One region of the Sporosarcina saromensis genome, then DNA from elsewhere that is predicted to be linked to it. Evidence: riboswitches for the same ligand, from Rfam matches in the RefSeq annotation. Region 1 holds a riboswitch; each other region holds the start of a gene.
The links. A riboswitch is a leader RNA that binds a small molecule or an ion and turns the genes downstream of it on or off. The one in region 1 is predicted to bind S-adenosylmethionine.
Positions count from the first base shown of each region.

Region 2: another riboswitch for S-adenosylmethionine. It lies ahead of metA (homoserine O-acetyltransferase MetA); the one in region 1 lies ahead of ACVHUV_RS02155 (O-acetylhomoserine aminocarboxypropyltransferase/cysteine synthase family protein).
Region 3: another riboswitch for S-adenosylmethionine. It lies ahead of ACVHUV_RS09070 (methionine ABC transporter ATP-binding protein); the one in region 1 lies ahead of ACVHUV_RS02155 (O-acetylhomoserine aminocarboxypropyltransferase/cysteine synthase family protein).
Region 4: another riboswitch for S-adenosylmethionine. It lies ahead of ACVHUV_RS06930 (methionine biosynthesis PLP-dependent protein); the one in region 1 lies ahead of ACVHUV_RS02155 (O-acetylhomoserine aminocarboxypropyltransferase/cysteine synthase family protein).

Region 1 is NZ_CM142738.1:467,626-470,829, forward strand. Features, by position in the region: gene ACVHUV_RS02155 (O-acetylhomoserine aminocarboxypropyltransferase/cysteine synthase family protein) at 60-1,361, opposite strand; SAM riboswitch class I at 1,482-1,597, opposite strand; gene ACVHUV_RS02160 (glycerol-3-phosphate acyltransferase) at 1,783-2,406, shown strand; gene ACVHUV_RS02165 (DUF4367 domain-containing protein) at 2,650-3,204, opposite strand, start outside.
Region 2 is NZ_CM142738.1:3,283,371-3,286,574, reverse strand. Features, by position in the region: gene ACVHUV_RS16765 (YitT family protein) at 113-970, shown strand; SAM riboswitch class I at 1,024-1,130, shown strand; gene metA (homoserine O-acetyltransferase MetA) at 1,201-2,109, shown strand; gene ACVHUV_RS16755 (DUF421 domain-containing protein) at 2,314-3,024, shown strand; gene ACVHUV_RS16750 (NAD(P)-dependent malic enzyme) at 3,026-3,204, opposite strand, start outside.
Region 3 is NZ_CM142738.1:1,834,894-1,838,097, reverse strand. Features, by position in the region: gene ACVHUV_RS09075 (methionine ABC transporter permease) at 1-326, opposite strand, end outside; gene ACVHUV_RS09070 (methionine ABC transporter ATP-binding protein) at 319-1,344, opposite strand; SAM riboswitch class I at 1,445-1,549, opposite strand; gene ACVHUV_RS09065 (thioredoxin family protein) at 1,607-1,930, opposite strand; gene ACVHUV_RS09060 (toprim domain-containing protein) at 1,933-2,274, opposite strand; gene gcvH (glycine cleavage system protein GcvH) at 2,335-2,718, opposite strand; gene ACVHUV_RS09050 (arsenate reductase family protein) at 2,799-3,158, opposite strand.
Region 4 is NZ_CM142738.1:1,401,362-1,404,565, forward strand. Features, by position in the region: gene ACVHUV_RS06925 (cyclase family protein) at 113-862, opposite strand; gene ACVHUV_RS06930 (methionine biosynthesis PLP-dependent protein) at 881-2,011, opposite strand; SAM riboswitch class I at 2,169-2,274, opposite strand; gene ACVHUV_RS06935 (DMT family transporter) at 2,414-2,749, shown strand; gene ACVHUV_RS06940 (DMT family transporter) at 2,751-3,065, shown strand; gene ACVHUV_RS06945 (CPBP family intramembrane glutamic endopeptidase) at 3,139-3,204, opposite strand, start outside.

The sequences.
Region 1 (3,204 bases):
TCTTTCGCTGCTGTAGCCTCTTTTCCTTGTCATGTACTAAAGAAAAGGAGACCTCCCCCTTATCGCTGCGTCACAGGTACCGCTTTTGCAATTGCCTGTTCAAGATCAGCAATAATGTCTTCAGGTGATTCAAGACCAACCGATAGGCGAATCAACTCTTCAGGCACACCTGAATTTTTCAAGTCCTCTGCAGAGAGTTGCTGATGCGTCGTAGAAGCCGGATGGATAATGAGAGATTTTGCATCACCCACATTCGCCACATGAGACCAAAGGGTAATGTTGTCAATCACTTTACGACCTGCTTCACGCCCGCCTTTGATGCCGAAAACAATAATTGAGCCGAAGAATCCATTCTTCAAGTATTTCTTCGCATTCTCATGTGTCGGATGGTTTTCAAGGCCTGCATATGTCACCCATTCAACAGACGGATGAGCCTGTAAGAACGCGGCAACTTTTTGCGCATTTTCGTTATGACGCGGAATTCTTAAGTGCAAAGTTTCTAGACCTTGCAGGAAGTTGAATGCACTATCCGCATCTAAGCAAGGTCCGAAATCACGTAACAATTGCACACGAAGCTTTGTCGCAAACGCTGCAGCTGCTGCATCAATACCATAACGTAGACCATTGTAAGTACCATCCGGTTCTGTGAAACCTGGGAACTTGCCTCGTGTCCAGTCGAATTTACCTGCATCTACGACGACACCACCAATTGTTGTACCATGTCCGCCAATCCATTTTGTCGCGGAATGAATGACTACGTCTGCACCAAATTCGATTGGATTTGATCCGTATGGGGATGCAAATGTGTTATCGATGAGGAACGGAATTTCGTTTTCATGGGCAATGTTTGCGACCGCTTCAATGTCGAGCACCTGTAGGCTCGGATTTCCAATTGTTTCAGCAAAAATGGCTTTCGTTTTATCCGAGATGGCCGCGCGGAAGTTCTCAGGATCCGCAGCATCAACAAATTTCACAGTAATTCCGTAACGAGGGAGTGTCACGGCGAATAAATTATACGTACCACCATATAAATTGCTTGCTGCAACAATTTCATCTCCTGCGCCTGCAATATTTAAAATGGAAAATGCAATAGCTGCCATTCCTGAAGAGAGCGCAACTGCAGCAGTGCCTCCTTCAAGTAAAGCGACGCGTTCTTCAAAAACAGAGACCGTCGGATTTGTAATGCGCGTGTAAATATTGCCTGCTTCTTGCAAGCCAAAAAGGTTTTGGGCGTGTTCAGTATCGCGGAAAACAAAAGCGGTTGTACGGTGAATCGGCACTGCGCGTGAACCTGTGTGAGGATCCGGCTTTTGGCCACCGTGTAAAAGAAGAGTTTCAGGTTGAAGTGAGTTGTTCGTCATTGTCATTACCTCCAAAAGTTTTTTTAAGATGAATGAGTTCGATGCGGAGGCGATGGGGTTTTAGGAATAAAAAAATAACCCCTTTCGCTAAGAAGAGGGTTACGCTTACGCTTATTCCTCCCCTTATCTTTCAGTCCGTTCGCACGAATCTGTAGGAAGTAGCACCTTTGCAAGTTCATCACTTGCCGGTTGCCGGGCATCGCAGGGCCTAGTCCCTCCGCCGCTCTTGATAAGAGTATGGGTATTCAGTTTTTCATCTTGTGCTACAGTATAGGCTTCTTTTTTTTCAATGTCAAGTAGTTTTATAGAATTTTTCTGAACCTTGTATTTACACTGAGTGTTATGATAGGGGTATGTTATTTTACTAACAACGACTTACCTTTCTAGTGTGTACGTCTATTTTTTATTTGGAGGAATTCCTATGACAATATGGATTATCGGCATCATAGTATTTGGATATTTGATCGGTTGCCTACATGGCTCAACGGTAGCGCAATGGTTTTCTGGGGTTAATCTAAAAGAATCCGGTGTGAAAAATGCAGGTGCCTCGAATGCTACAATCGTATTAGGCAAACGGTTTGGCGCACTTGTCGCAATTATTGATATCGGCAAAGGAATTTTGGCAATCCTTGCCGTGCGCTTTATTGCCGAGCGTGTAGGTTTTTCAGTCGAGTCATTAACTGCCCTATTATTTTTGGTAGGTGTGGCAGTCGTTTTCGGCCACAATTTTCCGTTTCATATGAAGTTTAATGGCGGGAAAGGGACCGCTACCATTATCGGAGTGTTATTTGCTCTTGACTGGCGATTCGGGCTTGCAGGACTTGTTTTATTCATAATCGTCGCATTGCTCACAGATATTCTTGTGTATGGCGTCCTCATGCTATACGGAACATTTCTCGCAGCTGCCATCTGGATGGTCGGCGTCTGGCCAATTGTTATCGCCGTCCTCCTCTTTGTAATGGCTATTTGGAAACACAGTGAAAACATTCAACGGATTCGCAATGGTACCGAGCCAAGGATACGAGCCGTTTTTAAAAAGAAGTGAACAATCCATCTATAAAACCCGTATGAAGCCAAGTAACCTGAACTTGTTTTCATACGGGTTTATATTATTTTTTAATCAAATCAAACGAGAAATTCCAGTGAGCTCATCGTTTAGTATTGCACCCGTGGCTATGGGTATGAAGATCTCGAAAGCTTTGTCATGCCAATAAATTGAATACAATATACCCACCATGCAAAAGCAATCGTAAAACGCATATGATATCCCTTTTTCATATACGGATCTTTACATCGATTCCGCTATTGCAATGAGCTCAGCTTCTTCCAAATTCCCTTCGATACTGTAATAACGGCTTGGCGTCGTCCAAATTAATTGGCGGACGCCATTTTTAAACGTAATCAAATTTGCTTGCCGTTCATTAATAACTAATTCCTTTACTTTTGTATCCATACTATCGGCAGACAAACCAAACCCAAACTCCCCATCGAGCAATTTCTGATGTATGGACAATTGTTTACCCATGCCTACAAAATTTAACGTAATATCTGTACTAAGCTGATTTTCAGGACGAACGACCGTTACACTTGTCAATTCAAAAGAAGCGGGTACAATCGGCGACTTGATGTTAAAAGCTGTGAGCGATTGTGCTTCTTCCAAACTCAGCTGTTCGGTCACATATTCAATATCCATCACTTGGTAACCCATATCTTCCATCTCGGTCGAAGGTGGCGGCGCACCCTCATCAGCTATGCGCTCTGTATTGCCACCGAAAATTTGAACAACCGATCCTTGAATCTTTTGATAGAATACTAACCAATTGTTGAATGCTGCTCCTTGTTG
Region 2 (3,204 bases), 960 kb from region 1:
ACTTTCTTATCTTTACTTACTTCTACTATTCCACATCTGGAAACTTTAAAACTATTCTATACATCGATTTCTGTTAAAATAGGAAACGTTGTAAAGAAAGGAGAACGATTGTATGTCTGTTTTATTGAAGAAATCGGTGTTTTTTGATTATGTTCAAATTATTATTGGGGCGACTTTTGTCGGCCTTGCATTTAATATATTTTTGTTGCCATCTCGTATTGCAGCGGGTGGGATTTCTGGGGTAAGTACGATATTGTACGAGCTATTCAACTATAATCCGGCTGTTGTCCAATGGATCATTAATATCCCACTAATTGTACTTGGACTTGTGCTTGCAGGAAAAGAATTTAGTGTGAAAACGATTGTTGGTACGTTTTTTGTCCCGTTTGTCATCTTTTTAACGCATGATATTAACTTGTCCGTTGACAACCCTCTACTCAGTTCTATTTATGGTGGGATCATGCTTGGTATTGGGTTAGGAATTGTGTACCGTGGGAATGGCTCGACTGGCGGCACCGCTTTAATTGCACAATTGTTGAAAAAGTATACAGGCATTTCAAGCGGTTTCTCACAATTGATTGTCGATGGAATTGTCGTTGTCACTTCAGCATTTGTATTTAATTTTGAACTCGCTTTATACGCACTCATGGCTATTTATGTTACAAGCAAGGTGATTGACTTCGTGCAATTGCAAACTTCCCCGACGAAGTTAGTGCTCATTATTACCGAACATGAAGATAAAATCCAAGCGGTCATTCAAAATGAGATCGACCGTGGTTTGACGAAAGTAAAATCAACAGGTGGGTTTTCAAACAATGACAAGACGATGATTTTCTGTGTAGTGGAACAATCAGAAGCCGTTTATTTGAAAAAGTTGTTACAAACTGCTGAACCGAGCGCTTTTGTCATATTCCTGAATGCTTCTGAAATTTTGGGGACAGGCTTTTCGAGAGCGAAAGTAAGACTGTAAGAAATAAGTATACAATTCTGTATAAAATGATATAATGGACAACAAATGAATATTTCTTATCAAGAGAAGCTGAGGGATTTGGCCCTGAGAAGCTTCAGCAACCTCTGCTCCGGCAGGAAGGTGCTACCTCCAACAAGATGTTAATCTTGAGAGATAAGAGCGGAGACCGTTAAAAATCCTCGTTCCTATCTTAGGAATGAGGATTTTTTACATGAATAGGGGGAATTTACGTGCCGATTAATATACCTGAACAATTGCCGGCAAGAGAAATGTTGAAAGAAGAAAAAATATTTGTGATGGATGAAGGGAGAGCTACTTCTCAAGATATCCGTCCATTAAACATCATCATTCTCAATTTAATGCCTGAAAAAGAGAAAACTGAACTGCAACTATTGCGGTTATTAGGAAACACACCCTTACAAGTAAATGTATCTTTTTTGAACACCGCTACATATGAATCGAAAAACGTCAGTAAAACGCATTTAGATGCATTTTATACAACGTTTGAGCATGTGAAAAATCGCCGCTATGACGGTCTAATTATTACGGGTGCACCAATTGAGCATCTTGCATTCGAAGACGTAACGTATTGGGATGAACTGCAACAAATCATGGATTGGTCCAACACGAATGTCACATCCGTTTTGCACATATGTTGGGGCGCTCAAGCAGCTCTTTATCACCATTATGGCATTAATAAATTTGAACTCCCAAAGAAGTTGTCGGGTGTATATGAACATACATTGACGGATCCGACGGTAGAGCTTGCGCGTGGCTTCAACGATTTGTTCACCGCTCCTCATTCTCGTTACACATCCGTATCCATTGAAGAAATTGAACAGGACAATCGCCTTCAATTGTTGGCTATATCTGAAGAAGCGGGAGCTTTCATCATACTTTCAAAAGATGGCAAACATATTATGGTGACAGGGCATTTGGAGTATGATGCATGTACGCTTGGTGAAGAGTATGCGCGTGATATTGCAAAAGGCATTGCAATTGATGTTCCGGAAAATTATTTCCCGCACGATGATCCAACGAAGCAACCGTTGAATACATGGCGTTCGCATACGCATTTGTTGTTCTCCAACTGGCTGAACTATTATGTGTATCAAGAGACACCATTTGAATGGAAATAAAAGTAAAGCTAGCATTGGCACATGTTGCTGATGCTGGCTTTTTTGGCTTCAATGAGTTTTTCGAGTCAATAAAAACAGCAATTAAATTAAGATAAAAAGCTTTCAAATTTCTCTACAACTTGCATTCCTATTCGATTACGTATTTCTCTTCTGAATAAGTCCCTCTTTCTGCTGCAAACTAGTGTACAGAGGAGGTAAGAGAACATGGAATTAGAAGGGTTACTGGAATTGAAGTTTTGGGAAATGCTTTTGCGGACGACAACTGCATTTATCATCTTGCTCATTCTTGCAAGGATTATGGGGAAGAAACAAATCTCACAATTGACGTTTTTCCATTATGTGACGGGTATTACGATTGGATCGATTGCTGCCGAGATATCCGTTAATTCAGAAACGCATTTTTATAATGGAAGTATATCCTTAATTTGGTGGGCTTTATTGACGGTTTTTGTGAACTTCTTAACAATCAAATCAAAGAATTTACGAAAGTTGTTAGATGATCAGCCAACAATCCTTATTTTAAAGGGGAAAATTAGTGAACAAGGCATGAAGAAAGCACGTTTTACGTTGAATGACCTGAATATGATGCTTCGAGAACAAGGCATTTTTACTGTGACCGATGTTAACTATGCGATACTTGAAACGAATGGGGAACTGAGTGTATTAAAAAAAGCGAGCCAGGAGCCAGCCACACGAAAAGATGTGAATGCTCCTAGCCCTGAACCAAAATATCTTCCGACTGAGATTATTTCTGACGGAAAGTTAATGAAAGAAAACTTAACCGAACTTCATTTGACAGAAGAATGGTTGTATGCTGAGTTGCAGCATCATGGCATATCGACAGTTGAACAAGTCTTCTATGCTGAAATACTGGGCGATGGCACACTCCATGTCGATGAGCGAACCGGTCAATAAATTACGCAGTCGGCGTGACTTGTAACGTGGCAACTCCAGTAGTAATTGCAGCTTCACTAACAGCTTGTGCAACGGCACTTGCGACACGATCATCAAAAGGATCTGGAATAATATAGTCTTCGTGCAAGTCTTTCTCGTCAATTAAAGATGCAATTGCAACGGTCGCTGCCATTTTCATCT
Region 3 (3,204 bases), 1.4 Mb from region 1:
TAAAAAGGTGCTGCGCCGATAATGAGTGCAGGCAGTGCGGCGTTCGGACCACGCATCGTGCCGACTAGGAAAATTGTTACCGGCACTAACAAGATGATTAAAATAATGAATGGAATTGAACGGAATATGTTGACGACCGCTCCGGTGATGGCATAAGTCAGTTTGTTCGCCCATAATTGGCCAGGACTTGAAAGGAAGAGCACAATACCGAGCGCGATACCGATCACGAACGTGAAAACGGTTGAAACAGCTGTCATATAGAGTGTTTCGATCGTCGCTTCCCACATCTTATCCCATTTAACATTAGGTAAAAGTGTTTCAATCATGGTCGATCACCTCCGTCTGTACGCCTTCGGAATGAAGGAAGTCAATCGCTTCGTTGACGATTGTTGCATCGCCAATCAATTGCAACAGCAATGTCCCATATGCTCCACCTTTTGTGTGCGAAATGTTCCCTTGCACGATGTTGACGTCGATTCCAAATGTACGAATTAAGTTTGCTAACACCGGTTGCTCTGTTCGTTCACCGACGAATACTAATTTTACGAGCGTTCCAGCTGCATGATCGGATTTTAAATGTTCTAACGCTTGTTCTGTGCCGGTCGGTTCTGTCACTTGAGAGACAAAACGCTTCGTAATTGGCGCTTTTGGTGATTGGAACACATCGAGAACGTTCCCGATTTCCACAACTCGCCCCGCTTCCATGACCGCCACGCGATGACAGATTTTACGGATGACATGCATTTCATGTGTGATTAAAACAATGGTCAAACCAAGTCGCTCGTTAATGCTCGTTAAAAGATCGAGGATGGCATCCGTCGTTTCCGGATCGAGTGCTGAAGTGGCTTCATCACATAGCAATACTTGCGGATCATTTGCTAACGCCCGGGCAATGCCGACCCGTTGTTTTTGTCCGCCTGACAATTGGGATGGGTACGCATTTTCCCGGCCGTTCAAGCCAACTAAATCAATTAATTCTTGGACGCGACGATCTCTTTCATCCTTTTTGAGGCCTGCAATCTCCAATGGAAAAGCGATATTCTCTTTTACAGTCCGCGACCAAAGCAAATTGAAATGCTGGAACACCATACTAATTTTTTGTCTCGCTTCCCGTAACGCTTTTCCACTAATGGTTGCCATTTCATACCCTGCGACATTTACAGATCCCGAGGTAGGTTGTTCTAAACCATTCAATAATCGGATTAGTGTACTTTTCCCTGCACCGCTATACCCAATAATCCCGAAAATTTCACCAGCATGGATGTCTAGATTGACGTTATCAACAGCCGTTATACTATTGTTTCCCGAACCAAATATCTTATTTACACTTTTCAACTCGATCATGTTCAATTCACCTCAATACAATCTTGTCCAAAAAGAATAGCCTTTCTGCAGACAAGCAGAAAGGCCAATACGTTATCGTTTATCTCAACGTTCGTCCGATCTCTCATCTCTCAAAGCATGCGCTTTGCGTGATTTGGCACCATTTCACTTTCGTGACGGTTGCCGGGCTTCATAGGGCACTTCCCTCCACCTCTCTTTATAAGAGCGACATATTCAATTTGCGTTAAATTTATTAGATATACTTATACCATAGAACTTTCAATCATGTCAAACCCATTTTTTCTAAAAGATGCGGGATAGATTGAAAAGCATAGATTTTTTCTCGTACATATCCTTCCTTCTGAATGAGCAGGCAAGGAACACTTTCGATTTCATAATCGACGGCGAGATCTTCGATATAATTCAAGTTTGCCTTTCCAATTGGCAACTCTGGTTTCATCACAGAAATGACCTCCATCATTTTAGACGCAACCGCGCAAGTGCCACACATCGGTGTATATAAATAAAACACGCTTAGCGGGGAATCTTTTTTGCTTTGTTCCCATTGTTCACGTGTCCATGTTTGGATCGTGTTCAGTTCTATCACCTTCAAAGTAAAAATTCAGGATGCACATGAAAACCTTCTGCAAGCAAAATTGCTGCAAGCGTGCGATAAGGGGTCGTCTCGACTTGCCTGTAGACGCGTTCCGTGTATAAATGGAGGGCTTCAGGAAAATCCCTTTTGAATAAAGTTCGTATGCTTTCGCCTGAGTCATCTGCATCGACAAAAACATAAATCTGGTCATCTTCATACGGTGCCAGCAACTCTTCAATGCGGTAAGGGCTCACTGTTCCATTCGTACAAATAATCTCGACTGGCTCTGCCAACACTTTTTTCAATCGCTTCCGGTCCGCTCCACCTTCTACGACAACGACTCTACGAAACTCCATTTCCCTGCCTCCTTAGGCCATTAGAAAAAGCGCCGGAAAGCTCCAGCGCTCTAGTTGTGCTTACTCACCGATTGTCATTTTGTCATAGTCTTCAGCAGACATTAATGCATCAAGTTCCGCTTTGTCAGATGCTTCAACGACGATCATCCAAGCGCCTTCATATGGAGATTCGTTCACCAATTCAGGGCTATCTTCCAATTCTTCGTTCACTTCAAGTACTTTTCCGCTAATTGGCGCATATAGCTCAGAAACCGTTTTAACAGATTCTACGCTACCAAATGGCTCGTCCGCTTTCACTTCGTCTCCAACTTGTGGAAGTTCCACGAATACGATATCGCCAAGTTCAGATTGAGCGAAGTGTGTAATACCAATGCGGTAATTACCGTTTTCGTCTTTAACCCATTCATGTTCTTCTGAATAACGCAAGTCTTTAGGTGTGCTCATCCCATAACCCTCCATACGTTTACATTTATTGATTTCCATTCAATTCTTACATATTTCATGCATAAAGACAAGAAACTTAATCATGCGTTCCATGCGGCTTCAAATTGGGCTTCATTAAAGCCGACCGTCACTGTCGTACCATCTGTTACAAGTGGTCGTTTAATGAGCATTCCATCCGATGCGAGTAACGCGATTTTCTCGTCATCTGACATGTTAGGGAGTTTGTCTTTCAAGTTCAATTCCCTGTATTTCATCCCACTGACATTGAAGAATTTTTTGATGTCTAATCCGGAATTGCTGATCATTTGTTGAAGCGTTTCTTTCGTTGGTGGATTTTCAGCAATGTTGATAGATTCGAAGTTCACATCATTGTTCATTAGCCACTTTTCCGCTTTTTTACACGTTCCACATTTCGGATAGCCGTAATAAGTAATCGTCATCTGCAGCACCTCCACTTTTTCTTTAGTATAACAGAGAAAACACCCA
Region 4 (3,204 bases), 930 kb from region 1:
TCTCTGATGCATGCGGTATTAATAGTGACGGAGCTTTGTTAAATTATAAGGAGTAGCCTAATTTATACAGGTTGGCTTATGTTCCGACCGCTTATACTATTGACTAACTGTATTAAGGCAAAATCGCAAAAGAGCGGACAGGGAATCCAGATGCTTTTTCTGGTTTTGGAACAATATTAAAAATGACTGCACCTTTCGCTGGTACTTTATCCAAGTTCGTCAATAATTCAATTTGGTACGTGTCTTGTTCTAATACATAATATTCACCTTCAAGACTACCTTTTTCACGGAAATCTGCTGCCGAATCCGTATCAAATGTTTCGTGTCCAATCGCTTTTACGTTCCGTTCTTCAAAAAGGAACTTCAGTGCATCGAGTCCCCAACCCGGGATGCGATTATTGCCATTAGCGTCTTTGTTGTTAAAGGCTACATGATCCGGCCAACGTTTACTCCAATCCGTACGTAACGCTACAAATGTTCCTCCTTCAATTCTTCCATATGTTGCTTCAAAATCAAGGATATCTTGAACACTGCAGGTGAAATCATGATCAGCCTCAGCTTTCTTTGATTGATCGATGACGACTAGCGGCAAGACGAGTTCTTTTAATCCAAGTTCATCTAAATAGCGAGTATCGCGTACGAAGTGTATGGGTGCGTCGATATGAGTCCCGTACTGCCCAGGAAATGAGAATTTTTGCGCGAAAAAGCCGTCATCATGCGTAAAAAGAGTTTCAAATTTCGCATCCTCAAACATGAAAAAATGAGGGGAGTCAGGACCGAAAGAGTGGGTTAGATCCACCCATTCTTTGCTCTTAAGAAGTTGAAGTGCAGCTTGGAGTTCATTTGTCGTTTGTACAGTCATTTCAATCACTCTCTCTCATTAGGTAGTCAAAATAGGTACTAATCGGGAAGCGGTCTTCAGTGCTTGTTTAAAATCGGCAATCAAGTCCTCTGCCTCTTCCAGTCCAACAGAAAAACGCAACAAACTCTTGTCAACGCCCCGTTTCTCCCGTTCTTCCTCAGGAATATCAGCGTGCGTCTGGGTTGTCGGATAGGTAATGAAACTCTCTACACCTCCTAAACTTTCAGCAAACGTAATTAGACGTAAGTTTTCCAAAAACGGTCCCACCCAACTACTTTCTTGTAGACGGAATGATAGCATGCCACCTTTACCTGCATACAAGACGTCAGTTACCAATGGCTCGTTTTGCAAATACGTTACAAGTGCTTTTGCATTCGCATCATGTTGCTTCATCCGGACATGTAACGTTTTTAGCCCACGGACGACGAGCCAAGAATCGAATGGAGAAAGCGTTGCACCGATAGCATTATGATTCTCCCCTAACCGTTGGCAAAGAGATTCTCCTTTAGCGACAACAAGACCGGCAAGAACATCATTATGTCCACCGATATATTTTGTTGCGCTATGAATGACGATATCGGCACCCAGGTCAATCGGCTTTTGGTAATAAGGCGTTAAGAATGTATTATCCACAATTAGCAATAAGTTGTGTTTTCGAGCGAGTTTTGCATAATGTTCAATGTTAATTTCTACCATCAGTGGATTTGTCGGTGTTTCAATGAACAACGCTTTTGTTTGACTGGTTACTAGTTTCTCCGTTTCTTCAACTGAGGCAAATGCCGTGTACGTCGTTTGGATTCCGTACAATTTTTCATACTGGTCAAATAGACGGTATGTGCCTCCGTATAGATCATCTGGAGCAATAATCGCATCTCCAGATTTGAATAACGAGAGGACGAGTTGAATAGCAGCCATCCCTGAACTGCATGCAAAACCTGCATCCCCGTTTTCCAGGTCAGCAATCCCTTCCTCCAGTATCGTCCGTGTAGGGTTCTTTGTGCGGGTGTAGTCATAACCGGTCGACTGTCCAAGACCATCATGTTTGTAAGCAGTCGATAAATAGATCGGAGGGTTAATCGCGCCAGTTTTCTTATCACTTCCATTCCCTAATTGCACAAGTTTTGTATGTATACTTTGTTCTGTCAACATGCCCATCTCCTCTGTTTTTTTGTCTAAGTTTTGTTTTACGAGTTGAATGAAATCCACTAGTCTGCTAGCAATACATTGCATACCAGCACAAGCTCGTTCATTAAAAAAAGACCTCATCCGTAATAAGAAGAGGCCTTCAACAAAGTTGAAATCAATCTTCTTATCTTCAAGACGTATACGCCTTTTGGAATTAGCACCATACCAAAGTCGGGCTGGTTGCTGAGACGTCAACGGGCCAATCCCTCGGTCTCTCTTGATAAGAATAAAAAATATGGAATTGTTTTAAAAATTACATAACTAAAGTTATCATGATTTTAACGAGATTGCAAGCAGGAATATCAAAACCATAGCGACTGTTTGCTATAATGGATGGACTTAATAGAATGAAGAGGAGGCCATCCAATGGCTTGGCTATATGTATTGCTCGCTGCTGTTGTGGAGATTTTTTGGGTAATCGGACTACGCTATTCTGATTCTACACTCGAATGGATTGGAACTGTCGTTGCAATTATCATCAGCTTTTATGCGATTATTAAAGCGTGTGAGAAATTGCCTGCCGGTACAGTATATGCAGTTTTTACGGGATCAGGTGCAGCTGCAATTGTCATCATTGATTTCGTAATGTTTCATGCGGAGTTTACGATGATGAAGGTGCTTTTTATCGCGATTATCATCACCGGGGTTATTGGTATTAAAATGACGACCGGTGAAAAAGAGACGGCTGAAGGAGGCGAATAATGTGGCATGGCTTTATTTAGTTGTAGCAAGTTTGGGAGAAATACTAGGCGTATTCAGCATTAACTTGTTTCTCAAAAAAAAGAGTTGGCAACGCTTATTGCTCATTATTGTCAGCTTTTCCTTAGGTTTTCTATTCCTGTCCTTAGCAATGCGGGATATTCCGATGGGGACGGCGTATGCGATTTGGACGGGCTTGGGCGCTGCGGGAGCTGTTCTGATGGGCATCGTATTTTTCAAAGAGGCGGCAGGGTGGAAACGAATTTTTTTCCTTAGTTTAATTATTGGCGGTGCAGTCGGATTAAAGCTGTTTAGTTGAATACATGAACGGAAGACGTGTGGTACCAAGTAGCATGATTGGTTCCACACGTCTATTTGTTGTTCGTATAATCTTACTGTTCCGGTTGATGTGTAAGATGGCCTTCTCTCATAGAACCGAGGCCTTTTCCAAGCTTAAC